DNA from 4 places in the Shewanella sp. QJM3NY_23 genome. Region 4 is predicted to be linked to each of the others. Evidence: predicted binding sites of a transcription regulator. Region 4 holds the regulator's gene; each other region holds the start of a gene.
What was found. Region 4 encodes sigma-54, which starts transcription at its own class of promoters, with help from an activator protein. Its sites were predicted from a motif close to GTTGGCACGNNNNTNGNNT; they were not measured.
Positions count from the first base shown of each region.

Region 1: the regulator sigma-54 is predicted to act here: its motif matches at 3,911-3,929, upstream of AC0VXX_RS00165 (DUF4097 family beta strand repeat-containing protein).
Region 2: the regulator sigma-54 is predicted to act here: its motif matches at 2,755-2,773, upstream of AC0VXX_RS05695 (flagellar hook-length control protein FliK).
Region 3: the regulator sigma-54 is predicted to act here: its motif matches at 4,374-4,392, upstream of AC0VXX_RS12260 (YggN family protein).

Region 1 covers NZ_CM149657.1:35,543-43,474, reverse strand. The annotation lists gene AC0VXX_RS00180 (S9 family peptidase) at 1-1,425, shown strand, start outside; gene AC0VXX_RS00175 (GIY-YIG nuclease family protein) at 1,453-1,737, shown strand; gene AC0VXX_RS00170 (phosphatase PAP2 family protein) at 1,895-2,716, shown strand; gene AC0VXX_RS00165 (DUF4097 family beta strand repeat-containing protein) at 3,082-3,852, opposite strand; gene AC0VXX_RS00160 (M14 family metallopeptidase) at 4,167-6,005, opposite strand; gene AC0VXX_RS00155 (efflux RND transporter permease subunit) at 6,129-7,932, opposite strand, start outside.
Region 2 covers NZ_CM149657.1:1,244,024-1,251,955, reverse strand. The annotation lists gene fliM (flagellar motor switch protein FliM) at 1-680, opposite strand, end outside; gene fliL (flagellar basal body-associated protein FliL) at 720-1,241, opposite strand; gene AC0VXX_RS05695 (flagellar hook-length control protein FliK) at 1,317-2,651, opposite strand; gene fliJ (flagellar export protein FliJ) at 2,839-3,285, opposite strand; gene fliI (flagellar protein export ATPase FliI) at 3,339-4,679, opposite strand; gene fliH (flagellar assembly protein FliH) at 4,648-5,592, opposite strand; gene fliG (flagellar motor switch protein FliG) at 5,592-6,641, opposite strand; gene fliF (flagellar basal-body MS-ring/collar protein FliF) at 6,634-7,932, opposite strand, start outside.
Region 3 covers NZ_CM149657.1:2,751,515-2,759,446, forward strand. The annotation lists gene rdgB (RdgB/HAM1 family non-canonical purine NTP pyrophosphatase) at 1-212, shown strand, start outside; gene hemW (radical SAM family heme chaperone HemW) at 212-1,351, shown strand; gene AC0VXX_RS12255 (LysR family transcriptional regulator) at 2,138-3,079, opposite strand; gene AC0VXX_RS12260 (YggN family protein) at 3,423-4,187, opposite strand; gene glsB (glutaminase B) at 4,503-5,417, opposite strand; gene AC0VXX_RS12270 (YggL family protein) at 5,417-5,740, opposite strand; gene trmB (tRNA (guanosine(46)-N7)-methyltransferase TrmB) at 5,821-6,537, opposite strand; gene mutY (A/G-specific adenine glycosylase) at 6,821-7,906, shown strand; gene AC0VXX_RS12285 (oxidative damage protection protein) at 7,909-7,932, shown strand, end outside.
Region 4 covers NZ_CM149657.1:475,637-483,568, reverse strand. The annotation lists gene AC0VXX_RS02295 (calcium/sodium antiporter) at 1-890, shown strand, start outside; gene AC0VXX_RS02290 (KpsF/GutQ family sugar-phosphate isomerase) at 934-1,911, shown strand; gene kdsC (3-deoxy-manno-octulosonate-8-phosphatase KdsC) at 1,913-2,464, shown strand; gene lptC (LPS export ABC transporter periplasmic protein LptC) at 2,461-3,018, shown strand; gene lptA (lipopolysaccharide transport periplasmic protein LptA) at 3,005-3,541, shown strand; gene lptB (LPS export ABC transporter ATP-binding protein) at 3,541-4,272, shown strand; gene AC0VXX_RS02265 (RNA polymerase factor sigma-54) at 4,402-5,886, shown strand; gene hpf (ribosome hibernation promoting factor) at 5,917-6,204, shown strand; gene ptsN (PTS IIA-like nitrogen regulatory protein PtsN) at 6,207-6,650, shown strand; gene rapZ (RNase adapter RapZ) at 6,647-7,501, shown strand; gene AC0VXX_RS02245 (HPr family phosphocarrier protein) at 7,491-7,763, shown strand; gene mgtE (magnesium transporter) at 7,871-7,932, shown strand, end outside.

The sequences.
Region 1 (7,932 bases), 440 kb from region 4:
GATGACAGCTTCTATCTCAGCTTAGGTAAAAGTTTAGATGAAACTCGTATCGAACTATACCATGAAAGCACGATCACCAGTGAGGTCTCGGTGCTCAATGCCGATCAAGCTCTTGACCACTTCACTGCACTACTGCCCAGAGAAACAGGCCATGAGTATTCGGTGGCTAAACGGGGTGACAACTATTTTATTCTTACCAACTGGCAGGCGGTTAACTTTCGCCTGATGCAAGTGGCCGAAGCGGATTTTGCCAATAAGCATGTTTGGCAGGAGGTGATTGCTGCCGATGACCAATGCCGCATAGAGGAGTTCTTGGTACTGCAAGATTACCTTATTGTGCAGCAGCGCCGTCAGGGACTCAGCCAGATCACCGTCTATCCGGATCAGCTACCTAGCTATCAAATCGACTTCGATGATCCCGCTTATGTGGTGGGTTTTGATGTTAATCCTCGCCAAGATAGCCACCAGCTTAGGCTCTATTATGCTAGCCCCACCACCCCAGAATCGATTTACCAATACGATTTGACCCAAGCCTCACCCAAGCAGTTACTCAAAAGGGAAAACGTATTAGGCGGCTTTAATAGCGAGCACTATCAGGCTGAACGCCTCTTTATCGATGCCAGAGATGGCGCGAGCATTCCCGTTACCTTGGTGTACAACAAAAGCCTATTTAAACGAGATGGCAGCAACCCACTGTACCAATATGGTTATGGCGCATACGGTTACACCATAGATGCGGATTTCGACAGCGCCATATTAAGCCTACTCGACCGAGGCGTGGTTTATGCCATTGCCCATGTGCGCGGTGGCGAAATGCTCGGCAGACCTTGGTATGACGCAGGCAGGCTGTTTAACAAGCAAAATAGCTTTAACGATTTTATCGATGTCACCCAAGCATTGATCCAGCAACAATATGCCGATCCTCATAAAGTAGTTGCGACGGGAGGCAGCGCAGGTGGCCTGTTGATGGGCGCCGTGATTAACCAAGCACCCGAACTCTACTTGGCCGTGGCCGCCCATGTGCCGTTTGTCGATATAGTAACGACCATGCTGGACGAGTCGATCCCACTCACCACCAATGAGTATGACGAATGGGGCAACCCTAACGACAAAGATGCCTTCGACTATATGTTAAGTTATTCGCCCTATGACCAAATTACGCGTCAAGCTTATCCTCACCTTTTGGTCACCACTGGCCTGCATGACTCTCAGGTGCAATATTTTGAACCCGCTAAATGGGTGGCGAAATTAAGAGAATATAAGACCGACGACAACTTATTACTGTTCCATATCGATATGGAGGCTGGGCACGGTGGCAAAAGCGGTCGCTATCGCCGCTATCAAGACACGGCTGAAGAGTATGCTTTTTTATTAGGGCTGTTAGGCGCAGAGCCAATATTAACCAACAGCAAAAACTGTCGTTAACCTCGCCGAGCAACACAAGAGCTATCGATGACGACAGGCAAACCTTGGTTTTTATATATCGTTGAGTGCCATAAAGGCCAGCTCTATACCGGCGTGACAACCGACATAGCACGCCGCTTTAAAGAACACCAAAGCGGCGGCCCTAAAGCCGCTAAATTTCTGCGCGGTAAGGGGCCGCTGCAATTGGTTTATCATGAGCAGTTAAGTTGTCACTCTACGGCACTGAAGCGCGAAATAGCGGTTAAGAAGCTCACCAAAAAACAAAAGCTGACATTAATACAAAATGAGGCCAATATTCATATCGTTAGCTAATTTCAGCTTTATATTGATGATGTTTAGTGATTATCCCCATAGAAATATCCATCGACAATCAATCTAAATACCTGCCGCGGCTTGATCATAAGCACGCGGCTTTACTTAGTCATAGCAAAGCTCTATTGTAGGCAAAAATTGCTTATTTGAGACGATTATGGGCACCACCACACACGAAAAGGCTGATGGATTGCCTAAACAATATAAGCAGCATCAACGCAGCTTTTTCGGCTTAATGTTAGTGTTAAGCTCTATTTTTTTAATCACGCTGCTTCCCGATGTAAACCTTACTCTGTTTAGACTACTCAATGGAATTGCGGCAGTGTTACCCGATTGGCCCATATTGCTACTTACAGATTTAGGCAATGGCGTCACTCTTGGGGTGATCACCTTATGCTTCTTGATTAAACGCCCCGAGTTAATATTACGGGTGATCATTGCCAGCGTGTTGTCATTACTGTTAGTACCACTCTTAAAACAATATTTTGATGCACCGCGCCCCGCCGCGGTGTTAGACGTACTTAATATTATTGGCGACACCCGGTTAAGCCATAGTTTCCCCTCGGGCCATACTGCCAGTGCTTTCCTGTTTGCAGGTACCCTATGGTTTGCTTACCAAAGCCGCACCATTAAAACATTAGCCATCGCGCTTGGTGCTATCGTTGGCATATCGAGGATCATTGTTGGCGCTCACTGGCCACAAGATATTATGCTGGGTGCGATCGTCGGATTACTCTGCGCTTATGCTGCTGCGTATTGTCCACCAACTCAGTTACAGCGGGTCAATAACGCATTAATGCTGATGTTTTTATGGTTAGTGTTGATGATCTGCGAGCTGGAAAAAAGCTTTGATAAGGACATTATTTGGCAAGTGTTACTACTAAGATGGGGACTGCTGTTTACCGCCGCGGCTCTGTTCTTACGCCAATACAATATTAAACAGCTGTTGATACAACGCTTTGGCGCAAAAGCGCAATAGACATGCGTAAACGGTCTTAACGCTAAGTGGCTATTCTATGTAGCCACCCTTAGCCCTCGGCAGCGCTGCTCAAGGTTAGGCTGCAGGATCTGCCATTTCGATCGCGTTATTTAGCTACGGTCGATGTTGGCACTCGAGTTCCCTTTTGTACCGTTACGGCAGCGTCTTTGTTGTCATAACACCACTTCATTTACACCCTATGTAGCAACCTGATTCGTTGTAATCATCATGGAAGCACGCGGCGATATCCTGCGGCTAAGTATGGGTGGGCGATGGCTAACGCTATCAGGACCTCACAGTCAAATCCCTGCTCTGCAGCCTAGCTGTTCAGGCTGGTAGCGCATCGCCTTCGCGCCGGGAAGCCATTAATCCATGGTGACGGGCCCTTGAATATTGTCAAAACTCAGATCGCCCGAACCAGACTCGATAATGTGTAATCCTTTGCTATTATCGACGCGAATACTTCCAGAACCATCATCGATAGTGACTAAACCGGCCACATGATTAATGACTATCGAGCCAGAACCATCATGCACTGACACATCGCCATTCACCTGTTGGATCTCGATACTGCCTGAGCCATCCGTTAAGCTGATATTCCCTTCAATATTTTGCAATGCAATACCGCCTGAGCCGTCATCGATAGTTAACCCCTTAGCGCCATCGATAGTGATGCTGCCAGAGCCATCGGTAATAATCATTTCGGCGTTCACGCCACGAATCTCAATACTACCTGAGCCATCATCCAGCGTTAGTTTCATATTGGCAGGCACTTTAACCACCAGCTCCATATAGGGAGAGTTACCACTCGTCAACGAGACCCGACTGAAGGAGTCAAAATTGGCGATCAGTTTGGCATGTTGACCTTCCTGTACTAAGCTAAGCTCTGGCTCGGCGCCATCATACCCATAAATACCCGCCTCGATATGCACCTTACTGAGGCCATCAACCCCTTTAATAGTCAGCGAACCCGCCCCAGTTTCGGCTACGAGGTGTTGTAACTGTGTAGCATCAAGTGTTAACTGTTGCTGACGGTGATAATCAAACGAGGTCATCCCCGCGCCGTTAACGTTAATGATGCAACCTGCTAACGAAGCACTCAATGCGGTAAATAAAACCAAGGGGCGTAAATTCATAACTCATATCCTTATCAATTAGTGTTTGCTTAAACGGTTACTCCGCTTACCTCGAACGAAGCAGACTCCATGCCAATTATTTATCTTATTGTTTTAAATAACTTAAGTTAATTTTCGCTCAAGGATTTTAATGATATTCACTAAAAATATGCTTAAATCACAACTCGTTAGTAAAAAGGCCCATTTAATCGTTCTGCAATAACCCATCCCAGGTACCCGACCCCCTTAAGGAGCATTTACCCATGTCACCCTTAAACCATGGGTAATAAAAAACGCAGCCTAAGCTGCGTTAATACTGATGATAACACCGACCATTACTCGTCTCGCCAAACCGGATAAACCTGGTATTGCGCATCATAATAAGGGCTTCGAACATAAAACCAGCGTAATCTTGCCTGGGCATCAGCGGCAAAAGCAGGGTCTTGCAACGCTTGGGTAAATTCTGCCTGCAAGCTGGGGTCGGCCTCAAGCATTTGCGCCGCCAGTGGCTCTACCGCGTAATGCTCGATATATTCGGTGCGGGTAAATATTGGATTGAAAAAGCCCCATTGTAAAAATGAATCAGGCGACTGAGGCTCTAACAGCAATATAGCCAGATCCCCCAAAGGCTGCTGGGTATCTATCTTAACTGTGCCTGCCGGCAGTGTGGTTTGTAGCCCATGTGCGCTCAACTGCGCGCTCACTCGCTGGCGACCTTCATAATCTTGACTGCCAAACTGCGGCGCAGTTAATTGATATTGCGTCAACTTAAGTGTCTTAGGTTCAGTTAGCGTCGTCATACGGATACCATGAACTGCGAGGCGCTCAATCACACTAAGCCACTGAGGCGCAATATAATAGGCCGAGGGACGATTGACCTTTATTTCGGCCAGAGTATTACCTAACACGGGCAAATTTTCATAAAGTTTAGGCTCGCCAGTCCAGCGCACTACCTTTTCACCACTGATGGGACTGATTTCGGTGCGGTAATCAATCCCTTTGAAATCCCACCCTTGCTGCTGTTGCTGGTCGCCCCAAGTTAAGGTGATGCGGTCGCTATAACGATACCTGTCTTGCTTAATCGCCGAGCGTAGTGAAGTGGCTTGGTTGCCCACCAATTCGAGGGTGGCCGCTAACATGACATAAGTACCGAGCACTCTTTGCTTAAACGGCTTTAAACTATGATTTTCAATTAAAATCGTCGGCAGATGCCGAGCATCACCATAACCATTAGAGTAACGTGGGCTGGCATTCCATAATGACATTCCCTTGCCCAAATCACTATTGTCGATGGCAAACACCAAAGGGCCCGGAACATGTCCTTGCCGCGTTAATGCCTGCTCCACATAAGGTCGATATTGGGTATCTAACCAACGAAAACTCGACGGGCTCAGCCCTTGAGCTAAGTTATAGCCAAAGGTCACATCATATTGATAATCGATGCCATCGGTAACGTGCACATCGATATACAGGTCGGGCTGCCATCGATTTATCGCACCCAGCATATGCTGCATCTCTACTGTATCAGCCTTGGCATAATCACGATTCAAATTAAGGTTGTTAGCCGTAGTACGCCAGCCCATCTCTATCGGGCCGCGCTGATTAACGCGATTATATTGACCACTGCGCTCATGGGCATCGACACTAAAAATCGGCACAAATAGCAAATTAGCCCCATCGAGTAGCGCCGCTTTATCACCAAGTACCATGTCTCGCAGTAACATCATGCCGGCATCTTTACCATCAATTTCTCCGGCGTGGATCCCTGCCTGCACTAACACTGTGGGTTTATCCGTAGCAGCCAATGCCTCAGGGGTATCAGCCCCCTCAGTCGAGGCTATCACCATCCAAATATCACGCCCCTGAGGGCTCTTGCCCAGCGACACCTTGTGCAACATGTCACTACTAGCCACCAGCTTATCTAACCAAACAAACGTCTCATCATAACTTGGGCTAACCTTAAAGCCACCCTGTTCAAATGGAGTCGCCCATGGCGCGTCGCCATCGAGTAGCAACGATTCACTTGCCCCATGCCACACAATGCTTGGCGGTAAGATGGCATCGTTAACATAGGTAGTTGCAATCAGTGGGGTTACAGAGGGTTGCTCAGCCCATACAGGCAAACCAAGTGTTAAAGGGAGTAACAGGAAAAGTGTCGATAATTGAGGGCGCATATATGTTGACCTTACGGCTTATTTTTAGACAGACATATTTAACGAAATATCCTTTTAGTGCAACACCCTAGCGCCAATAAAAAGCCCAGCAAGTGCTGGGCTTTTTGGTACTGTTAGCGTCAACTATGATTCTTTATCAGCCGTCTTGTCGATAGCGGCATCACTGCCACCATTGCGTTCTCGCTTACTGAAGATCCGCTCAACTATCACGAAGAAGATCGGAATAAAGAAGATCCCCAAGAAGGTTGAACTCATCATACCGCCGAGTACGCCGGTACCGATGGCGTTCTGGCTACCTGAACCAACACCAGTACTGATAGCTAACGGCACAACCCCTAAACCAAACGCCAGAGAGGTCATTAGGATAGGACGTAAACGAACCCGCACCGCGTGTAAGGTCGCTTCTACTAAGCCTGCACCTTTCTCATAGAACTCTTTAGCAAACTCTACAATCAAGATAGCGTTCTTCGTCGCTAGACCGACTGTGGTTAACAAACCTACTTGGAAGAATACGTCGTTGGGCAGGCCCCGACCATTCATCGCCAGTAGCGCACCAATGATCCCAAGCGGAACCACTAAGATAACCGCAAACGGCACAGACCAACTCTCGTACAGCGCAGCCAATACTAAGAACACGACTATGATAGAGAGTGCGTACAATGCCGGCGCCTGATTACCCGATAGGCGCTCTTCATAAGACAGGCCATTCCATTCAACACCAAATCCTGGTGGTAATTTGGCAACCATGGCTTCGATATCATCCATCGCCGCACCAGTACTATAACCCGGCGCAGTGCCCCCTTGAATGTTCATTGACGGCAAGCCGTTAAAACGCTCTAGACGCGGTGATCCAAATTCCCATGAACCAGTAGCAAAGGCCGAGAAAGGCACCATTTCACCTTCGGCATTACGTACATACCAAGTATCAAGGTCTTCCGGCTGCATACGGTACTGAGCATCGCCTTGTACGTACACTTTCTTCACACGACCGCGGTCGATAAAGTCGTTAACGTAACTGCCACCCCACGCTGTGCCTAGCACACTGTTTACCGCATAGATGTCGACACTCAAGGCACGAAGCTTTGCGTGATCCACATGGATTTGATACATAGGCGCATCTTCCTGACCATTAGGACGTACACCGACTAAGTTGGGGTTTTGCGCAGCTAGCCCAAGTAACATATTACGGGCTTCAACCAACTTATCGTGGCCTTGACCATTTCTGTCTTGTAGATAGAAATCGAAACCGTTAGCGGTACCCAGTTCAATCACCGCTGGCGGCACAAACGCAAACACAAAGGCTTCTTTCAGTTGCGAGAACATCGCCATAGAACGCCCAGCAATTGACTGAACATCTTGACCGGGTTCACCGCGAACTGACCAATCTTTTAAACCGACAAACGCCAGACCCATGTTTTGACCGCTACCGGCAAAACTAAACCCAGAGACACTGAATACTGAGTTAACATTGTCACCCTCTTGGTTAAGGTAGAAGTCTGTGACTTTCTCCATCACCTTCTTGGTGCTTTCTTGAGTCGAGTTAACGGGCAAAATAGCCTGTGTAAACAAGATACCTTGGTCTTCGTCGGGTAGGAAAGCGGTAGGCATACGCATGAAAATCCAGCCTACGGCCACGGTCAATGCTAAGTAAACCAGCATGACACGTCCGGTACGCTTAATCATAGAGGCGACATTGGCCTCATAGCGTGATGTCATGGCATCGAACTTACGGTTAAACCAACCGAAGAAACCGGTTTTGACGTGCCCCTCGCCTTTGGCGATAGGTTTTAACATGGTCGCACATAGCGCCGGCGTCAGGATAATCGCCACCATCACAGACAAGGCCATGGCAGACACAATCGTGACCGAGAACTGACGATAGATAACCCCAGTCGAGCCGGACATAAAGGCCATAGGTACGAATACC
Region 2 (7,932 bases), 770 kb from region 4:
AGCAGTTCACGAATCGGCTCTATCATCGAGTAAGGCATGGTAATGTGAAAATCGCCACCGCCCCCGTCGACTTCGATATGAAACGAACTCACTACCACCACTTCGGTAGGACTAACAATATTGGCCATCGCGGGATTCACTTCAGAGTCCAGATAATCAAACTCTACATCCATCACAGGGGCCCAAGCTTCTTTATAATCTTCGAAGATGATTTTAAGCAGCAGTTGCACGATACGCCGTTCGGTGGGGGTAAATTCTCGCCCCTCAATCTTGGCATGAAATCGGCCGTCACCGCCAAAGAAGTTGTCGACCAAGATAAACACCAAACGGGCTTCCATGGTGATCAATGCAGTGCCTTTTAACGGGCTAAAACGCACCATATTAAGGCTAGTGGGCACAAATAAGGTATGCACGTATTCGCCAAACTTGAGCATCTGCACGCCATTAATCGACACTTCTGCCGCGCGGCGCATCATGTTGAACATACTGATGCGTAAATGGCGGGCAAAACGTTCGTTAACGATCTCAAGGGTCGGCATCCGGCCACGGACAATACGATCTTGAGAAGAAAAGTCATAGGACCGCGCATCTAGCTCGTTATCACTTGCCTCATCTTCATCAACGTCATCGACACCGTGTAATAACGCATCAATTTCGTCTTGGCTTAATAGATCACTCACAATATCGCCCTACCTGGTTAATCAAGGTTGCCGCTAGCATCACTGCATTACAAACCCAGTAAAGAGTACCCGTTCGACCACTTTGCGTCCTGTTACTGGTCGTAATGTGTTTTGCACATTCAGCAGCGCCATCTGTCGTAACTCATCTTTACCGGCTAACGAACTTAACTTTTGTACATTGGCACTACTGAAAGTCGTTAATAGCGCATCTTCGATTAATGGAATGTGTTTCTTCAGTAACACATCATCGTCAGCCCCTCGCACCATTAACTGCACTTTTATCTCGACAATACGCGCGCGGTTTTGCCCTGGCAGATTGAACAGAAACGGCCGAGGCATGCCGACATAAAACGCTTCACCACTATTAACCGATGCCGCTTGCTCTACAGGCGCCTCTTCTGATACTTCGCTATCGGATGCGTCACTCGAGCCCAATAACAACCATAACACCACGGCCACCCCAAGGAGGACGACAAGCCCTACAGAGGCAAAAATAATCAGCTTTTCTTTGCTTTTGAGCGGCGCATTCTCTTCCAGTTGTAACGATTCTTCTTCTGCCATGTTTTTTCCTATCACACGCCACTTTTTAAGCGCCTACACCAGGTGGAGTAATCAATAACCCTATAGGTTACCTGCTTATGCGTAATAATCTATACCTGAGCGGTAACTTGTTGCATTATTCGCGGCCAATAAGCTGTCATCTGTTGATATTTCATCCATATCTGATGATGAGGTGCCATTTGGATGGCCAGAGCCATCGGCTTCACCTTGCTCTCGACCGCCACCGCCTTGGGACACATTACTGTCTGTCAGCTGCATTCCTTGTTCGGCCAGCATCTCACGTAAGCGTGGGATCGCCTGCTCGACCAGATCTTTGGTTTGATGTTGCATCACCTGAAACTGCACTTGGGTCTGATCGCCCTGTACTTGAATACGCACCATCATCTGCCCAAGCTCTGGCGGGTCGAGCCGGATCTCTGCGTGTTGCACCCCTTGGCTGACCATAGCGATCAATTGTTGACGCATGACGGGGGAGAACTTTTGAATCATCTCTTGCATCTGCTGGGCAGGCTCACCTTGGGGTCGAATGGAGACTTGATACTGGGCTGGTGCCTCGGCTCGCGCAAAAGGAGTCGATGTTATGGTCGATGATGTGGGTTTTAACTCGTTTATGCCATTGTCGGCCATATCAGCCTCTGCCGCCATAGTGACCATTAACTTAGCATTTTTAAGCTCATTGGCCGCATTAGCATCCGCTTGAGCTTGCACTTTAGCGGTTATTTGGCCCGCAGCGTCAGGTTTAAGCTCTGGAGTTACGTCAGATTGAGATCCACCCAAAATCGATTTAGCATCGTCGCCGCCCATCTTAGCCCCAAGACTGTTAGCCCCGAGACCTTGGTTACCCACACCTTGCGCGGCTAAAAACGTGTTGGCCTGCTCGATTAAGGCATTAAAAGCAGTACTGTTGCCCTGCTGCGCGCCCTCGATTAACCCCGCCATTATTTGCGGTGGCAATTGCGCTAGTTGTGCCTGACTCAAGCCTGTTTGGCTCTCAAGCCCCTCGAGCTGGGATTGGGTTAGGCTGGCTAACAGCTCGTCGGTACTCGTCTCGCCTGTCAGCTCTGTGCCTAATTCTGCATCGGGTGGCAATTGCGCGCCGCCCTCGGCAAGCTCCTGGTTTTCCGCTAACTGCGTCGCCCAGTTAATTTGCGCCAACACATTGGCAATGTCACTATGCTCTTGTTGTTGCTCATCCGCTAATACGCCCTGTTGATTGTCGCGCACGACCTTATCAGCTTCAGAAGATGCGTCGGGTTTATGGCTTGGACGATTATCAATTGAAGCTTGCACTAACGCCGTTGAAAAGTCGTTATTTTTCGAGCTGTTAGCACTAGATTTATTAGGTTGCAAACCCAACTTATCACCCGAGCTATCCGCTTTAGATAACAGCACGCTATTCATTTGTGGCATAAATCCTCCAACACTTTTACGCGTAACACGCGGCGCTGGCGCCAGATTAAAGTGTCAATTAATCGGCCGTACTGCCGATAAGGTATTCGTATTTTGATAAATAATGCAAATAAAGCGCCAACTGTTAAGTAGTTGCCATATTTGATGATTATTTTTAATGAAGAGCAATGTTGCGGTGACAGAGGGCTTAACGCTGCGGTTTTCGAAAAAATTGCTGAGAGGCAAACTCATCAATCATCTTTTGTTCTTGTTTTAATTCGGCAAGTTGCCGCTTATGCGCCTTGCGCTCAAGCAGCAGCTCCACCGCTTTACGCTTTTGCTGTTTGACTTGCCACACTTGCTGGCCAATTTGACGCTGCTTATCAGACTCGTTCACCGCAAAATGCTGTTTGGTGATCGCCTCATCTATTTGACGGATAAACTGATGAAACTGATGATAATTACTTGCACTTATCACCTGCCCCTGTTGCTGCTCCATCTGTTTCATGTAATCAAGACGGTATTGCTGTAATGCGCTTAGTTGCTGCTGGCATTTTTGCAGCACCATCTGCGCAGAGCGCAGTTGCAGTGACGCTTGTTCTTCGGCGTCGAGCGCCAATTTAAGCACGGTATCGAGTGGATCATGTTTTGCCATCACATCCTCTAAATCATCAAACTCAAGGGCATCTATTTATTTCACAATAGCCGCTACCCCTGACATTGGGCACTCAATTGACCTAACATCAAGGCACAACTGTCAAAGCTAAGCGACTCTTTCATCGTTTGACGTAAAAAGGCGTTCATTGCCGGTTGCAGGCGAATGGCGTTATCGATACGGGGATCGCTGCCTTGGGTATAAGCACCAATCGAGATCAAGTCGCGATTTTGCTGATACAAGGAATACATCTGTTTTACTCGGCGAGTGGCTTCTAAGTGGGCTTCACTGATCACCATAGGCGCAACACGGCTAATGGATGCCTCGACATCGATAGCAGGGTAATGGCCCGAATCAGCCAAGGCACGTGACAGCACAATATGCCCATCGAGGATCGCTCGCGCCGAGTCGGCGATAGGATCTTGTAAGTCATCACCTTCGGTTAATACTGTATAAAACGCAGTGATCGAACCTTGTCCCACGCCACCATTGCCGGCGCGCTCCACTAACTTAGGTAACTTGGCAAACACCGAGGGCGGATAACCCTTGGTGGCAGGCGGCTCACCGACGGCCAGTGCAATTTCACGTTGCGCCTGCGCGTAACGAGTCAGACTGTCCATTAACAGTAAGACGTTATAGCCCAAATCACGAAAATACTCGGCGATCCGGGTCGATGTTTCACAGGCGCGCAGCCGCATTAACGGCGAGGTATCGGCCGGAGCGGCCACCACCACAGAGCGGGCTCGCCCCTCTTCACCTAAGATCTCTTCGATAAACTCTTTCACCTCACGGCCACGCTCGCCAACCAAGCCCACGACGATGATATCGGCGGTAGTGCCACGGGTCATCATCCCCAGCAGCACACTTTTACCGACGCCAGAGCCGGCAAACAGCCCCATACGTTGACCCTTGCCGACCGTCAGCATCGCATTGATGGCGCGTACGCCAACATCGAGCGGCTCGGTGATCGCCCGCCGTGCCAATGGATTAATGGGCGCGGCATGACGCGGTGCTTTTTGGTCAGTATGCAGATGGCCTAAGCCATCGAGTGGCACGCCGTTGCCATCGAGCACTCGCCCCAGTAAGGACAGGCCCACATTAAGCCCTGCCTGCGCACCCAATGGCGTAACTTTAGCGCCGGGCATCACACCTCTGAGCTCTTCAACAGGCATTAAATACAGTAGTTTATCGTCAAAACCGACCACTTCGGCAATAAGGTCACCGGCCATGGTCGCAATACTGCACAAACTGCCTACCGATGCACGGCAGCCGGTAGCTTCCAACGTCAAGCCCACCACTCGAACCAATTGACCACTGGCGTCGGGCATAAACGGATTGACGTTATGGTTATGCTGTTTGAATTTATTCAGCAGTTGGTGTTGTCGCGTCTGCATCTTGTTGACCTTGGTTATCACGCTTATCATCATGGGGCGTCGCAGCATCCGCCTCTGAGGTGGATTGTACTTCGGGTGCAGATACCTGACTCACCGCCTCACTCGCCTGCTTAGCCAACGCCTGCTGTTGTTGCAGCTTCTGTTGCTCTAAGTGACTTTCGCTGTGGACTAAGTTTTCAAATACCGCCTTAATGCGGCTTTCAAGTCCCATATCGACACGGCTTCTATCATTACTGATGATGCACTCGCAGCGGCGCAGTGACGGATCGGACTCTATCTCCCAGCGATTTTTTTGCAGTTGGGCACTGCCATATAACTGCTCAACCAAGGTGACGTCTTCTGGGTGCAAACGCACATTGACGCCTTGTTCTTTTAGCGGAAGGGCGTCAATACCTTGGCGAAGGGCGGCCAAGACATGCTCAGGATGCACCTGCAGCTCATGGCCTATCACCGCCTTAGCCAAGGTCATGCTGAGGTTTACCAGAGATTGCTCAATTTCGGTATCGAGTAGCGATAAAGGTGCCACCAATTGCTGCATTAAGGCTTCAAATTGCTGAACTTGTTGCTGCGCCTGAGTCAAGCCATGCTGGTAACCTTGCTCTTCGCCTTGGCTGAAGCCTTCTTGATGGCCTTGTTCTAACCCGCTGAGGCGGCCTTTTTCTAAGCCCTCTTGATAGCCTTGTTGCTGGCCTTGTTCAAAACCTTCGGTTTCGGCTTCCGCGCGGATAGTTTCGATTTCGGCAAGCGTCGGCGGCAACACATGCTGTTCGACTTCTACCGCCTCTTTTACCGGAGTTGTGCGGCCAAAGAGATTTTCTTTAGCCGTGGTATCGACCACTGTCACGTCAGGCAATTGCCAGTGACTAAAGTCAGCCTTATCTTTAGGCGTTGAGCGATCGTCGGCGTTACTCATTATAGGAACTCATCGCCACCGCCACCGCCGAGAATGATCTCGCCAGCATCACTTAAACGACGGGCAATAGACAAAATTTCTTTTTGCGCCATCTCCACTTCGCTGATGCGAATAGGCCCCATGGCTTCCAAATCATCGTTAAGAATTTCAGCTGCACGTTTGGACATATTGCGTAATATTTTATCTTTAAGTTGATCGTCAGCGCCTTTAAGGGCTTTCATCAACACATCTTGCTGCACTTCACGCAGTAGGGTTTGAATACCAATATCATCAACATCGGAGAGGTTTTCAAACACAAACATCAAGTCTTGGATCTGCTGGGCTAACTCTTCATCAGATTCACGCAGGGTTTCCATCAACTGACTTTCAACCCCGGTATCGAGGTAGTTCATGATGCTGGCCGCCGCTTTGAGTCCGCCCATCTTGGCCGCTTGCGCGCCGCCCTGGCCTGCAAACTGTTTCTCCATGATGTCATTAAGCTCTTGCAGCGCTGCAGGTTGAACCTCTTCTAGGTTAGCAATACGCATCATCAAATCTAAACGAGTATTTTCAGGTGCTTGAGCAAAAATTTCCGCCGCTTGATCTGGCTCAAGATACGATAAGACAATGGTTTGGATCTGTGGATGTTCATTTTGAATAATGGTGGCTACCTGTCTGGCGTCCATCCATTTTAATGACTCAAGCCCGCGCGCACCGCCGCCCATAATGATCTGTTCAATCAGGTTGCCGGCTTTGTCTTCACCTAAGGCGGCAGTCAAGGCTTTACGCACAAACTCTTCACTGTTAAAGCCAATAGAAGAGTATTTCTGCACCTCTTCTAAAAACAGCTTGTGCACCCCAATCACTTTACTTTGGCCGAAGTCTTTCATGGCTGCCATCGACATACCGACTTTTTGCACCTGCTTAGGCTCTAAGTGTTTTAAAATGGAGGCAGCATCTGCTTCACTCAAACTGAGTAATAAAATCGCCGTTTTCTCGATGCCGCTCAGATCATCAACATTGAACTCGACGGCATTACCTTTGATTGCAATATCTTTATCATTACTCATTTTCTTGTAACCAACCTTTGACTACTTGGGTGGACAGTTCCGGTTCGTTCGCCACTAGGGCACGGATGGCCTTAATCATATCATCGTCTTTATGCAGATCCGGTATCAAAATTGAACCATCATCAGCATAACTGTATTCGGCATCGGGTCGGTTTAACATGCCCAAGGTATCGGCGGCGTACTGATCTTCAATTTCTGCAAGCTCTCCCCCTAGCATAGGATCATCAGGCATCTTATCGGCATCGGGGTAGATAAGCCGTTTTAACATAGGCCGCACGACAAAGAGGATCAAGGCCAGAATGATAAGTCCGCCCATCACTAGCTTAACCGCGCGCCAAAACCAGGGTTGCTCCCACATTTCTAGCGCAGGTGCCTCTTCAATCAACTGATCCATAAAGGGAACCGTAACCAGTTCAATCATGTCACCACGCTGAGTATTAAAGCCCACGGCGCCTTCGAGTAACCGACGAATATTGGCCAACTCTTGCTCTGTGCGCGCCACACGCTGCACTTGCCCATCGGCGCCAGCAGGACCGGTTTTAAAGTCAATGGCGACCGATACACTGACGCGTCTGACCACGCCAATTTGCTGGCGGGTATGGCTAATGGTGGTGTCGAGTTCATAGTTGCGGGTGGCTTCTTTATGACTCGAGCCCGGAGCAGTACGCTCTTGTTGGTTATCCAGCGCGTTTTCAGGAATGTTCGACTCCATCGGCGGTTGGTTCGTCAGGGCGCCAGGAATGCCGCCAGTGGTCGAGCCCACCGATTGGTTTTCAACAGTCATTTCACTGCGCATGGCAGGCAAGTCAGGATTAAAGCGTTTCGCGGTCTGCTCTACGGCAGTAAAGTCCATATTCACATCGACCTGAGCGGTAAAGTTTTCTGGGCCGAGAATAGGCATCAATATCGACTCAATCTTGTTGCGATATTCTGACTCTTTTTGTTGTACTAGCTCTTGCTCTCGCCTGGCCCGCGCCGATACAGCGTCTTGACTGCCCGAGTTGAGTAAGCGGCCATTAGAGTCTGTAACCGTGACACGTGTGGGCTCAAGGCCGTGTACCGCAGAGGCGACGATATCGACAATCGAGTCAATCTCTTCTTGGCCTAATCCGCCTCGGCGAGTGCTGATAACTACAGTCGCGGTGGGGGTTGAACGATTTCTAGCAAAAACATTTTCTTTAGGGATAGCCAAAATCACTTTAGCGCGGCTGACGCTATTGAGTTCTTCTATGGTACGGGCGAGGTTTTGCTCTTGGCTGTGTTTTAAACGCGCTTGCTCCATACGTTGACT
Region 3 (7,932 bases), 1.8 Mb from region 4:
CCCCTATTATCTGCCAAGCAGCGTGGGAAGGAAATATTGCTTTCGAGCCCCAAGGTGATAATGGCCATGGTTACGACCCGATTTTTATCCCAGAGCATCATCAATGCAGCGCGGCACAAATGAGCAGCGAAGAGAAAAATGCCTTAAGCCACCGCGGTAAGGCGATGCAACTGTTACTTACTGAATTACAAGCCAAAGGCGTACTAGGGTAATGTTACTACTGCCACCACTGAGTCTCTATATTCACATCCCATGGTGTGTCCAAAAATGCCCTTATTGTGACTTTAATTCGCACGGTCAACATGGCGAGCTGCCCCAGCAAGAATATGTCGATGCACTGCTGGTCGACTTAGCTAAAGATCATCAATATGTTCAGGGACGTAAGCTACACTCCATCTTTATTGGTGGCGGCACGCCGTCACTGTTTGATGCGAGCCAAATACAACGGTTACTTGAAGGTGTAAGAGAACAAATTGCCTTTAAAGACAATATCGAAATCACCATGGAAGCCAACCCAGGCACCTTAGAGCACGATGACTTTGCCGCCTACCGCGCAGCAGGCGTTACGCGCTTATCAATTGGGGTACAGAGTTTTGCCAGCGATAAGCTTAATCTATTAGGACGCATCCATGATAAAGATGAAGCTCAAGTGGCGGCAGAAAAAGCCCAGCAAGCTAACTACAATAGCTTTAACTTAGACTTGATGCATGGGCTACCTAATCAAAGCTTTGCCGAAGCCATGCAGGATATCGAAACAGCCGCGGCACTTAACCCTCCGCACCTGTCTTGGTATCAACTGACAATTGAGCCAAACACCTTGTTCCACTCTAAACCGCCACAACTGCCCGATGATGAGGCGCTATGGCACATATATGAACAGGGGCAACAACGTCTGGCACAGCTTGGGTATGAGCAATATGAGATCTCCGCCTATGCGAAACCCGGCTATCAATGCCAACACAACCTCAACTATTGGCAGTTTGGTGATTACCTAGGAATAGGTTGTGGTGCCCATGGCAAGATAACCCTCGAAGCTGAACAACGCATTTGGCGCACGGTGAAAATTAAGCACCCTAAGGGTTATCTCAGAGCAGTAGATCACCTGTTTGACAAGAGTGAAGTGCTAAATGAGGATCGCCCGCTAGAGTACCTAATGAACCGCCTTCGGCTCATGTCGCCTATCCCTAAACTGGAGTTCGAGCAGCGCACAGGGTTGCATCGCAGTGTACTCGATAAGGGTATGCTACTGGGTGAGCAAAAAGGCTTAGTTACTACAGGTGACGAGCATTGGCAGCTCACCCCCAAAGGTAATATGTTCGTTAACGAACTACTCGCACAATTTTGCGATTAACCGCCAATATTTTTAATACAGTACTATTCTCCTGCCCGTTAGAACAGACTAGCGGGCCAATCGAAATATCGCGTAATGCGTACCTTCCTTTAGCTACAACCATCTGAATATTTTAGCAGTCATCAATCGATAAACTTGACGATGAAACCACAAATTCAATAGCCATTCCAAGCTCATAAAGACATAGCGATCTTATGACTGAAAACAGCACTCAATTAAACCTGCCGCGCTGGTTAATGTGCTCAAAAATCGAATCATTAGTCGGACAAATAAGAAATAGCACTAGGATAGCTAATGGGAAGTATATTGAAGGGCGCAGGACTATTGATAAAGAAAAATAACCCCAGCAAGCCTTGCTGGGGTAAACCAAAACTAGGATGATGGTTAAGGCTAGCATTGTTTTAGTTATTAAAGCTTTGCTAGCGTCAATTTAAGACTGCATAGTGCTAAATAGTGCTAACCTGCGTAAAACCGATCAAGAGGGGTCATTCTTAATCGACTTGACGGGATCAGGTCATCCCAAATCAACTGCAACTATTGTATTAACTTAAGAACGCAGTGCAACGTGTATTATAGCCATGCGTTCGTTACTGCTAAAAAGTCGTTCTAAAATAAAACCAGCCTAAAAAGTTAACCATATGAATAAAAACAAAAAAGCCCTAAAGTTGATCAACCAAGGGCTTATTATCTTAATGACAAAACAATGTTTTCAATTATATGTTTACTCTCTCACAAGCCCACCGCAGAAACAGGCACTATTGCGAGAACAATAACGAGTCTACGAAATTACTTTCGCTTAGCGTACAGCGACTCATAAGGCGCATCCCAATAAGGTGGTGCACCGATATGCCCCTTAATAAAGTCAATAAATGCACTCACCTTGGGTGCTAAATGTTTACGTCGTGGGTAGACAGCTTGTAAGGGTAAATGATGAGTCAATTGCCATTCTGGTAACAGCGGGACTAAGGTGCCTTTGGCAATCTCATCTTCTAATAGATAACTGGCAAGATACACCACACCTAAACCACTGACCGCCGCCGATTTAAGGGCTGGCGCATTATCGACCCTAAAATTACCCGAGACCCCTATCTCACAATAATCATCTTCTTTCTTAAACTGCCAAACACTGTGTTCGTGCCACTCGCCTTGATACACAAGACAGTTATGGTCGACTAACTGCTCTGGACGCTCGGGATAACCGTGCTTTTCGACATAATCGGGGGAAGCCAGCAGTAAAAACTGACACTTCATTAAGGGTCTTGCCACCATACCCAGCGGCAATTGCTCTGACATAGTTAATAGCAGATCTAACCCTTCGCTGACGACATCCACTTTATGATCTAACAAGCTGACCTGTAATTCTAACTCCGGATGTTTAGCCATGAAATCAGGTAATGCTGGAATAAGATGCATAGTCCCAAAAGACTGTGAAATCCCCACTTTAAGCACACCGCGGGTGGCATCATTAAGATTGTGTACACTCGCAACCGCTTGCTCGGCATCTCTCAGTAACTCTTCACCTTGGGTATAGAGTAACTGTCCGGCCTCGGTTAGACTCAAACTACGCGTAGTACGCTGGATCAGCTGAACACCAAGTTTATGTTCTAAATCAGCAACCTGGGTGCTAACTTTAGATTTAGAAATCCCCAATTTACGCGCGGCGGAACTAAAACTACCTGCACGAGCAACATGAGTAAAAATTGCAATAGGTTCTAAAAGTTCTAACATTTAAATAGCCTTAAGGTGTTTGCGACCATATTAATATATGTTGTAAACCATAGTGATAAGCCACCCGTTTATGGTTATCTCTGTGATAATTAAAAATAACTTAACAGTAGAGTCAAACTGTTACTCATTTCATCATCGAAATTTAGCCAGCATTGTTATAATTTTTCGCAAGTATACCAAAAATTTACGCTTTAATTCTAATTCCTGTCATGCATTAGCATTGATTCTGTGGATAAATGAAGAAATATAACCAACATGCAAACAAAAAAGCCCTACACCCAAGGCAAGTGTAGGGAAAATGTAGCCGTATAAGGCCTACTAGAGAAGATGCAACAATTCGCAGTTATTCTAACAATAGTTTCTGAGGGGTATTCGTTAGGGGATAAGCAGTCAACTCAGGTACTTGTTGACGTAATTGCGACTCAAGCGCAACCAACTGCTGAAAGTCATCACACAATTTATCGGCGCGCTGCTGCAAATCATTACTTTGTTGCTCAATTTGCACTTCGATATCTTTACCGACATTATCCATCTTGGTGGCGAATGCTTGCATTTTTTGCTCAAACGAGTCGCCATCACCTTTCATCATCTCGCTACCAAGCGTCATCATCATGCTACCAATAGAGCTTTGTACCAATTGCTCCATCTGCTGTTCAAACTCCTGGCCGAAAGTCTCTTCCAGTGAAGACTCTGTAGCACCTAGATAAAATTTATCACCATTTTGGTAAGCAACAGTATCAATTCGCTGGCTAAATCCCGTCATCATTTCATCAATTTTTGCACCACTCGCATCGCCAAGCAAAGGGGTTAACGCCATGCTGACTGCTGTTGCAGCAATATCCACAGCATCATGAACAAGAGCAATAACCTCTGGTAACTGCCTCGACACTTCATCAGCGTATTGGTTAACTAAAGTTTGTTGCTGCTCGTTGAGTGCCACCTCAACGCCATCGACATACAGCTTGCCAAGCTCAATGCGATACACCTCTTTTTGAGCCTCTGTTATCACCAGTTTCTGAGGTTCAACCGCCACATCATAGTTAAGGCTTACTTCACACTGATGATTGCCATGATCAAAAGAGAGGCGATTATCTTGCTCGCTTGCCATAGTAGTGCTGGTGACCAGTAGGGCACACAATCCCAAAGAGGTGCTGATGTTGTTCATATCATTAATCCTTAATCATATTGCAGATATCAATTACTAGCGGCATCACGCTGTCGACATAACCAGAAATGGGCATAAGATATCACTACCGTTGACGCTTGTTAGATTGACTTAAGTTAAGCTCAATGAATACAGGTTTTATGCCAAAATTAATATATTATTAACTATCAACAAGTTAAAAATTTCCAGATAAAGATATAAGTGAGACGTTAGCAATTTAAACCAGTAGTTAGTCGATATTGCTAACTTATCAAAAGATTAGAAAATCGAGCGACCCAGGGATTGAGATAGCAGCTCAAGAGCTGCGGTGCCAGCAAGAGAGTTACCATTTTTATCTAACTCGGGCGACCAAACGCATACGCTCATATCGCCGGGGATAACGGCAATAATACCACCGCCAACACCACTTTTACCTGGCATTCCAACACGATAAGCAAACTCCCCTGCACCATCGTACAGGCCAGATGTAGCCAATAAAGCATTGAGTTTTCGGGTCTGAACTGGCGAAACAATCGCCTCACCCGATAAACTTTTACCGCCATTAGCCAAGTAAAGCATCGCCTTAGACAGATCGGCGCAGCTCATGCGCATGGCACAATAATGAAAATAGTTTTTTAAGACTTTATTGACATCATTATTGAAATTACCAAAAGACTTCATCAAATAGGCAATCGCGGCATTTCGGGCGCTGTGATCATATTCTGATGCAGCCACCTGCTTGTCATAGACTATATGTGGGTTACCGCTAAGGGCCCTGACAATCTCCAGCATGCGCTGCTTAGGTGCCCCAAGGCGAGTGTGCAACAGATCGGCAATAATTAGAGCGCCAGCATTAATAAACGGATTACGCGGCACGCCACGTTCAAGTTCAATTTGCACTAGAGAGTTAAATGATTGTCCCGACGGCTCTTTGCCTACGCGAGACCAAATGTCTTGCTCTTCATACAGGGTGAGAGCCACAGTCAGGCTAAATACTTTGGAGATACTTTGTATCGAAAAAGGCTCTAAATAATCACCAGCGCCTATGGTAGTACCATCAATAGTGGTGACCGCAATGCCTAACTTACCGGGATCGACATTAGCTAATGCAGGAATATAATCGGCGACCTTGCCTTGGCCGAGCAGGGGGCGAACTTGCGCCACCACCTGCTCTAATAATGCCTGTTCGGGCATTAATTCCACCAAATATCGTAAAGCTCGCTAACTTCAACCTTGGTTGTCGGTTGTTGCTGCCAAAACGCACGTACCGCTTCACGGTCTTCTTCGGTGCACTTACCGATAGACTGAGTGGCAACAATACCTTCCCACTCTTTATGTCCACCACCGTGGAAGCCTAACTTACGCGCCTCTATCACTTGGGCAATAAACTGATCCACTATAGTGTCGATCTGCTCTTCTGACACTGAATCGTCAAATGTCCAGTTAACATCAAATCCAAACTCTTGAAACTCATCAATACGCAGTTTTTTGCGAAGACGACGGCTACGTGTTGCCATATTTTACCCCGTTAATTGCTAACAATACTTACTCAATACAGCCAGATTAATCATTTGATTATCATGGCAATGTTAAAATCTTATTCACAGCGTTCGAACATTAGATCCCATACGCCATGGCCGAGGCGATGACCACGGGCTTCAAACTTAGTTAAGGGACGATGCTCTGGACGTGGCACAAAATCGCCGGTAACAGACTGATTTTTATAACCAGGTGCCGCGCTCATTACCTCAAGCATATGCTCGCTGTAATTTTCCCAATCGGTTGCCAAATGAAACACACCACCAATCTTAAGGCTGTTACGAATCGTCTGCACAAATTCAGGCTGCACAATACGACGCTTGTGATGACGTTTTTTGTGCCAAGGATCGGGGAAAAACAGCTGCACCCGCGCAAGAGAGCCAGGTAAGATACTGTTTTCGAGCACTTCAATCGCATCATGATGGAACACGCGTAAATTGGTCACGCCCGCTTCGGCGGCTTCGGCTAAACATGCGCCAACCCCAGGCTTATGCACTTCGATACCAATAAAGTTCAGCTCAGGAGCGGCCTTAGCCATCTCAACCAGCGAGGCACCCATACCGAAACCGATCTCAAGTACGGTATCTGCTTCACGGCCAAATATAGCGGCTAAATCCAGTGGCTGTGGCGAGTAATCTAGCCCCATCACTGGCCATTGTTGCTCCATTGCAACCGCTTGACCTTTTGTTAAACGCCCTTCTCGTAATACAAAGCTTCTTACTTTACGAAGGTATTTACCCTCTTCATTAAATTCAGCGGTGGTAACGTCACTCATTGTTTTAGCCTCAATAATCTGCCAGCGATGGCCATATAGTCTCTGATGTAGCTTAAATTAGGGTTATCTGCCGATAACGGCGCCTCACCAGCAAGATTGTAGTTAACCTTGATACTAATATATTTGGAAATCATAAAAAGAAAGGCATTATGCAAAGTTACTGGTGCAGTGCAAGCCCTATTGTCGCCAAAGTATACCAATAATCATCATAGATGCGACCAACGCTATAGGTTAACGCCTATTTAGGTTGAGAAACCAAGATACGCTCTATACACTGTGCGCCATGAAAAAAGAGCCATTTCACCAGCGCATTGTTAGCTGGTACGCCGAACACGGCCGTAAGCACCTTCCTTGGCAACAAGATAAAACCCCTTATAAAGTATGGGTGTCAGAGATCATGTTGCAGCAGACGCAAGTCGCAACCGTTATTCCCTATTTCGAAGCCTTTATGCAGCGGTTTCCGAGCATAAAAGAGCTCGCAATGGCCGAGCAAGATGAAGTGCTGCACCATTGGACAGGCCTAGGCTACTATGCCAGAGCCCGAAACTTGCATAAAAGTGCCCAGCTTATCGTCACCCAGCATGGCGGCGAGTTTCCTATTGAATTTGAACAAGTATTAGCGTTACCCGGCATTGGTCGCTCCACAGCAGGCGCGGTGTTATCGCTATCTCTTGGTCAACATCATCCGATTTTAGATGGCAATGTAAAAAGAGTGCTCGCGCGCCACGGCGCCATCGCTGGCTGGCCAGGAAAAAAGCAGGTTGAGGAGCAGCTATGGCAGCTTACCGACACCCTTACTCCAAAACAGCACATTACCCAATACAATCAAGCGATGATGGATATTGGTGCCAGCATCTGTACTCGCGCTAAACCTAAGTGCGAACAGTGCCCTGTGGCAGTCGATTGCAAAGCCCAGTTAATGGGGCGCCAAACCGAGTTCCCAGGGAAAAAACCTAAAAAAAGCATCCCAGAAAAACAAGCCTTTATGTTGGTGATCCGCAATAACAAGCAGGTCATGATGATTAAACGTCCTCCGGCAGGCATTTGGGGCGGGCTCTGGTGTTTCCCTCAATTTGCCTCTCAAGCCGAGTTGGATAACTATGCCCAACAGCAGGCAATTAGGCTGCACTTAGCTGAGCCGCTCACCAGCTTTAGGCACACCTTTAGCCATTTCCATCTCGATATCACCGCCATAGAGGGCACCATAGTCCAAAGTGACAGCAAAGATAAAGTGGCAGCAAAAGCCCATCTGGTAATGGAAGATGATGCATCACTCTGGTATAACATAACCAATCCACCGAAAGTTGGCCTTGCTGCGGCAACCGAGCGTATTTTAGCCAGCCTAGGTTCAGTAGTCATTAAGGAGTAATCATGGCGCGTACAGTGAATTGCCAA
Region 4 (7,932 bases):
ATGGTGCCGGCGCATTTGCCCGCAATTTGGGCCTACCACCCATGTTAATTGGTTTAACGATTGTTGCCATGGGCAGCTCGGCGCCGGAAATGTTTGTCGCCGCGACGGCATCAATGGAAGGCATGACCGATACCGCCATTGGTAATGTACTAGGCTCAAACGTCGCCAACATCAGTTTAATTCTCGGGCTCACAGCACTACTGGGTGCCATCTCCGTTAGCTCGCAAACTTTAAAGCGTGAAATTCCTATGATGCTGGCCGCCACTGTGATTGCAGGGTATTTCCTGCATGACGGCCAACTGACCCGCATTGAGGGCGTGGGCCTAATGCTGCTGTTTTTAGCCTTAATGGGCTACCTGATTTGGCATGCTGTCAGTAACAAAGAAGCCGATCTGTTAGCCGATGAGTCTGATAGCGAAATCCCCAAAGATGTCCCGACAATCAAAGCCATACTCTGGTTAGTCGTCGGTATTATCTTACTGCCGCTATCGGCCGACTGGATGGTCAATGGCGCCGTGGGTATCGCTAAAGCGTACCACTTATCGGATCTGGTGATTGGTCTCACCATTATCGCCGTCGGTACCAGTCTGCCAGAATTAGCCGCCTGTGTTGCCGGGGTACTGAAAAAAGAAGATGATTTAGCCATAGGCAACATCGTCGGCTCGAATCTATTTAATATTTTAGCAGTACTCGCGCTACCTGCATTGATCGCCCCTGGTGCTGTCGATGCCGCCGCCAGCACACGAGACTTTTACATGGTATTGGCGACCAGCAGTGCCTTAGCCATACTGATCCTATTAACTGGAAAGTCGCGTCAGCTCAAACCTTGGCACGGCGGAGTGTTGTTAATGAGCTTTATTGCTTATCAGGTGCTCGTTTTTCAATCCTAATTACAGGTCTGGCCCAAACTGATTTTTTAATAGAGAGAACAAGATGGTAGATGCAGATCAACTACGCCAATGGGGGCGTAATGTTATCGATATCGAGCGTAATGCCCTCGATAATCTTTATCAATATGTCGATTCAAGCGAATTTGCCAAGGCATGCCAGTTAATTCTGAGTTGCACCGGCAAAGTGATCGTGATGGGCATGGGTAAATCGGGCCATATTGGCAACAAGATTTCTGCCACCTTAGCCAGTACTGGCACCCCAGCCTTCTTTGTGCATCCCGGCGAAGCCAGCCACGGTGATCTCGGCGTTCTGAGTGAAAATGATATTGTACTTGCCATCTCAAACTCGGGCGAAGCCGGTGAAATTTTAACCCTCATGCCGGTGATAAAACGCATGGGGCTGCCAGTGATTGCGGTAACAGGTAAACCCGACTCCAGCATGGCAAAACATGCTATGGTACACCTGTGTATCGACGTGCCAGAAGAAGCTTGCCCACTTGGGCTCGCGCCGACCTCCAGTACCACTGCAACCCTAGTGATGGGCGATGCACTTGCTGTGGCTCTATTGCAGGCTAGAGGCTTTACTAAAGATGACTTTGCCCTGTCACACCCTGGTGGCAGCTTAGGGCGTAAATTGCTACTAAGAGTCAGCGATGTGATGCACCAAGGCGATGAACTGCCCTTAGTGCCTCAACACATCTGTATTACCGACGCATTATATGAGATCTCTAAGAAAGGTCTCGGCATGACCGCCGTTATCGATGACAATGGCGTATTGGTTGGCATCTTTACCGATGGCGATCTGCGCCGCGTGATCGATGCTGAAGTCGATCTCAGAACCACCTCCATCAGCGAAGTCATGACCCAAGGTTGCGTTACCGTCACCGACGGCATTTTAGCCGCTGAGGCGCTCAACATAATGGAAGAAAAGCAGATTAATGGCTTAATTGTGACTAACCTTCAACAGCAACCCATTGGCGCACTCAACATGCTCGATATGGTTAAAGCAGGAGTGATTTAAAATGGCGCATCAAGGTTTTTACGGCCCTATCACTGATTCAGCCTGGCAAAAAGCTAAACAGATTAAACTACTGATTTGTGACGTAGACGGCGTGTTTTCTGACGGGCTGGTTTATATGAGTAACTCTGGCGACGAGCTAAAAACGTTCCATACTCGTGATGGCTATGGCGTTCGCTCGCTACTGACTAGCGATATTGCCGTGGCGATTATCACCGGACGTAAATCGAAAATTGTCGAAGACCGTATGACGGCCCTTGGCATTAGCCATATTTATCAAGGGGTCGACAACAAGCTCATCCCCTACCAAGAGCTTCTGGCACGCTATCAAGTCAGCCCACAACAGGTGGCCTATATTGGCGATGACATGGTCGACCTACCCGTAATGCAACAAGTCGGCTTGTCGGTGTGCGTCGCCGATGGTCACCCTTATGTTAAGCAGCATGCCGATATGGTCACCCATATTAATGGCGGCCATGGTGCGCTACGTGAATTAACCGACCTTATTTTGCTAAGCCAAGATAAGTTTGAATCGGCTCACGGTATGAGCATATGAATAGAGTCACCCTGGCGATTATCGCGTTTTTTGGTACCGCTTTAGTGCTCTATTGGCAGGTGCAGACTAAGCAAGGATCACAAGCGCTGTTGCTCGACGCGTCCGATCGTCCAGATTATGTGATTAACAACATCAATAGCGTGCAATACGACGAACAAGGCAAACTTAATAGCCGCGTCTCGGCTAGCCATATGGAACACTATGCCGAGCGTAATATGACCTATTTTACCCAGCCCATTTATCTGGTCTATCCCGATAACGGCGATGCTCAGTGGCGGTTGCGCTCGGCTCGGGGTACATTAGACAAAGACAGTGGCAAAGTCATCTTGGAAAATAATGTCATTATTGATGCCATTAGCCCTGAAGAGCCCATCCAAACCATAGAAACCAACTACATGGAATTGGACCTCAACACCATGATCATGACATCCGATCAAACCATTCGGATCACCGGTAACGATTTTTTGATTACCGGAAAAGGCTTATATGCCGACCTCAATGCACAAAAAGTACGACTGACGAGCCAGGTAGAAGGAACATATGAAACTAAATAATCTTATTCTTGCAGGCCTGTTAACCATGGTTAGCCTGCAGAGTGCGGCGAATGAAACCGACCTGCTGCAAGAGGTTAAGATTTCAGCCGCAAGCCAAGAAGCTGATATTAAAAATAATCAGATTATCTTCAATGGCCCAGTAGAGGTGACTCAAGGCTCCATTAAAATTTTAGCCGATGAATTACGCGCCTTTACCAAAGAAAATAGTAGTGGCAAAATCTTAGTGGCAAAGGGTAAGCCAGCCACTTATACACAGGTGATGGAAAATGGTCGTCCAGCGTCAGCCAGCGCCAATGAGATCCGCTATGAACTGTCGACCCGCACTCTAACCCTAATTGGTAATGCCACCCTCGAACAAGAAGGTAGCCAAGTCACAGGTAATCAAATTCGCTACAACATTGAGCAGCAACAGTTGATAGCCGAAAGTACGGGTAGCGATCGCGTTATCACCATCATTCAACCCGAAAGTTACCAAGACAACAGCAAAAGTCAGCCCCAAGAACAGCCCAAGCAGGAACAGTAATGACAGAGATGACGCTAAAAGCGGTTAACTTAGCCAAAAGCTATAAGAGCCGTGCCGTGGTACAAGATGTCAGCTTAACCGTGCGCACAGGGCAAATTGTCGGCTTGCTAGGCCCTAATGGCGCCGGTAAAACCACGACCTTTTATATGGTGGTTGGTCTGGTGCAAAGTGACAAGGGACGTATTTTTATTGATGATGACGATCTCACCCTAGATCCTATGCATTTGCGCGCTCGCAAAGGGATTGGCTATCTACCGCAAGAAGCCAGTATTTTCCGTAAATTATCGGTACGCAATAATATTATGGCGGTATTACAAACCCGACGCGAACTCAGTAACGATGCGCGCGAAGAGGAGTTGGAGCACCTGCTAGAAGAGTTTCATATCACCCACATCCGCGATAGTCAGGGGATGGCACTGTCCGGTGGTGAACGTCGACGCGTCGAAATCGCCCGAGCGTTAGCCGCCAACCCTAAGTTTATTTTGCTCGACGAACCCTTCGCCGGGGTCGACCCCATTTCGGTTATCGACATCAAAAAGATTATTGAGCAACTGAAAAATCGTGGCCTTGGGGTACTGATCACTGACCACAACGTACGGGAAACATTGGATGTGTGTGAGAAAGCCTATATTGTCAGCCACGGCAACTTGATTGCAGAAGGAACCCCCGCTGAGATCTTAGATAACCAACAAGTTCGAGCGGTGTACTTAGGGGAACAATTCAAGCTATAGTTAACGTTATTAGCGCTCAAGGTAAAGGCGAAACCGCTTTTACCTTATAAGTAGATCATTCGCCTTAGCGGTTTAATACCAGAGGCAGCTTTCTCACTTTAGAATTAGAAACAAGGGAATAGCAGTACGATGAAAGCGTCACTTCAGCTCAAAATGGGTCAGCATTTAACCATGACGCCCCAGTTGCAACAAGCTATTCGCTTGTTACAACTGTCGTCGTTGGAATTGCAGCAAGAGATCCAGCAAGCACTAGAGTCTAACCCTCTACTCGAGTTAGACGAGGAGCAAGAAGGCGCCAATATCGACTCAGAACAAGAGCGTAATGACAACTTCGACACCGATTACAATGAGCAACTGCAAGTCGACTCGAGTGAAGACAATTCGAGCTTAGAAACCTCCGATGCACTCAACCAAGACTCTATGCCCGATGAGCTGCCCGTCGACACTACATGGGATGAGGTCTATACCGCATCACCTAACTCCAGCTCTGGTGCGATGCGCGACGATGACATGCCATTTCAAGGGGAGACCAGCGAAGGCTTGTATGAACACCTCGAATGGCAAAAAAACCTCACTCCCTTTTCTGACAACGACCTCGCTATCGCCACCGCCATCATTGATGCCATAGACGAGCGTGGCTACTTGACGCAAACTTGCGACGATATTCTTGAAGCCATGGGCGATCCTGAAATCGAACTCGACGAAATTGAAGCGGTATTAAAGCGGGTACAACATTTCGATCCTATCGGGATTGGTGCCAGAGACCTCAGCGAATGCCTGATGATCCAACTGGCCCAATACAGCCCCGACACCCCGCATATCGACAACGCCAGACTCTTGATCCGTGATTACTTAGATCTTATCGCCGGGCGAGACTTTCGCCTATTGATGCGTAAGACCAAGCTGAAAGAGGATGAATTACGCGAGGCCATAGCGCTAATTCAAACCCTCAATCCGCGCCCGGGGCTGGCCATTACTGCCAGTCGCGACGAATACGTGATCCCCGATGTCACAGTTAGCAAGAAAAAAGGTCGCTGGGTGGTCGAGCTTAATCCCGATAGTATGCCTAAGATTAATGTAAACCAACATTATGCCTCGATGGCGCGCAGCACCAAAAACCAAGCCGATGGCCAGTTTATTCGTGGTCACCTGCAAGAAGCTAAATGGTTTCTAAAAAGTTTAGAGAGCCGCAACGATACCTTGCTCAAGGTTACCAACTGCATTGTCGATTTCCAGCAAGGATTTTTCGAGTTTGGTGAAGAAGCGATGAAACCTATGGTGCTTAATGATATTGCCGAGGCGGTCGAAATGCATGAATCGACCATCTCGCGGGTCACCACCCAAAAGTATATGCACACTCCAAGAGGGATTTTTGAGCTAAAATACTTTTTCTCCAGCCATGTCGGGACCGACGATGGTGGCGAATGCTCTTCTACTGCGATCCGCGCTTTTATTAAGAAGCTAGTCGCCGCAGAAAATCAGAAGAAACCCTTAAGTGACAGTAAGATGGCGCAACTGTTAGCCGAGCAAGGTATTCAAGTCGCTAGACGCACGATAGCAAAATATCGTGAAGCGATGTTGATACCGCCGTCAAATCAACGTAAAAGCTTATAATCAACAACTGGAAACCGGAGGAATCACTTTATGCAAATAAATCTGACTGGGCACCACATTGAGATCACCCAATCTCTGCGCAACTATGTTGAAGAAAAGTTTACAAAGCTTGAACGGCATTTCGATCAGATCAATAATGTCCACGTGATATTAAATGTCGAAAAATTGATGCAAAAAGTTGAAGCAAAGTTACATCTTAGTGGTGGAGAAGTATTTGCAACATCAGAGCACGCGGATATGTATGCCGCGATAGATTCCCTGATCGATAAATTAGATCGTCAGGTCATTAAACACAAAGAGAAGCTAACAAAACATTAACGATGGAACTTAGTACCATCCTGCGGCCGGAGTGCACAACCTGCGCCACTCCGGGCAGTAAGAAAAAGGTACTGGAACTTATCAGCGACTTGGCCGCTGTCCAGTACCCCACCCTTTCCTCTCAAGAGATTTTTGAAAGCCTTTTGGCGAGAGAGAAAATGGGCAGCACAGGTATAGGCAATGGTATCGCGATCCCTCACGGACGGCTGACGAATATTGAGAAGCCCGTCGCCGTATTGATAAAATGTGCAGAGCCAATTGCATTCGATGCAATTGATAATCAGCCGGTCGATATCCTCTTTGCATTATTGGTTCCCGCAGATCAATGCGAGCAACACCTTAGCACTCTCGCCGCGATGGCAGAGAAATTAAGTGATAAAGCTATCATCAAACAGCTAAGAAAAACCCACGACGAAGCAGAACTGTATCAGGTGATCACCCAATGAAATTGGTAATGGTATCTGGGCGCTCAGGCTCAGGAAAATCGGTAGTCCTTAGGGTACTGGAAGATCTGGGCTATTACTGTGTCGACAATCTGCCACTGCAGATGATGGACTCGCTGCTCAGTCAGCTTAAAGGTAGAAATGAACTTGTTGCGATAAGCGTCGATGTGCGCAACATGCCCAGCGAAGATATCCAGCTTGAAAAACAGCTAGCGAATCTTCCTAAAGATACCGAATTACTGAGTTTCTTTCTAAACTCTTCTGACGATGTGTTACTCAAACGCTACAGTGAAACCCGTAGATTACACCCGCTATCACGCTCAAAAGTTTCCCTTAAAGAGGCGATACAGCTTGAAGGCAAAATGCTCGAGCCTATCTCCAAGATGGTCGATCACTACATAGATACCTCGACGCTTAACATCTATGATTTAAGCGATAAGGTACGCGAGATCTTACTGGGAACAGTAGATAAAGAATTAGTGATTAACTTTGAGTCGTTTGGTTTTAAATATGGCATGCCAAGTGAAGCTGACTTTATGTTTGACGTGCGTTTTCTGCCCAATCCCCACTGGGAAACGGAGTTACGTCCGCTGACAGGTCTCGACCAACCAGTGCAGCAATTTTTAAGCCAACAGCCGCTAGTGAACAAGTTTATTTGGCAGATAGAGAATTTGCTCGAAACTTGGCTGCCGCACCTTGAACGCAATAACCGTAGCTACTTAACTATCGCCATTGGTTGTACTGGAGGCCAGCATAGATCTGTCTATGTTACCGACCAACTTGCTAAATTATTTAATAAAGGTAAACACAAGGTTCAAGCGCGCCACAGAGAGTTAAAGAAACATGAAGCTTGAGCGCCAGCTAACCATCTGCAACAAACTGGGACTGCATGCACGAGCTGCTACCAAATTGGCGGTATTAGCCGCTCAGTTTGATGCCCAAGTCACCTTAATTCAGGGTGATAAGCAAGCCTCTGCCGCCAGTGTGTTGGGGCTATTAATGCTAGAAACCGGCTTTGGTAAAACCATTACCATCACCAGTGAAGGCCAAGATGCTCAAGCGGCACTCGATGCCATTAGCGCACTGATTGACGCAAAATTCGAAGAAGCCGTATAATCGCCCCGCCTCGAGCCTAAACGGCTCATATCATTCTATAATTATCCCGAGTTCAGGTTACTTAACCAATAACCTATGTCGCCGCGCCATTTTTCCAAGGGGAAGTCATGCCGATCGAAGTGTTAGATAATGAAACTACAGATCAACGTTTACAGCAGCTGACGCAAGC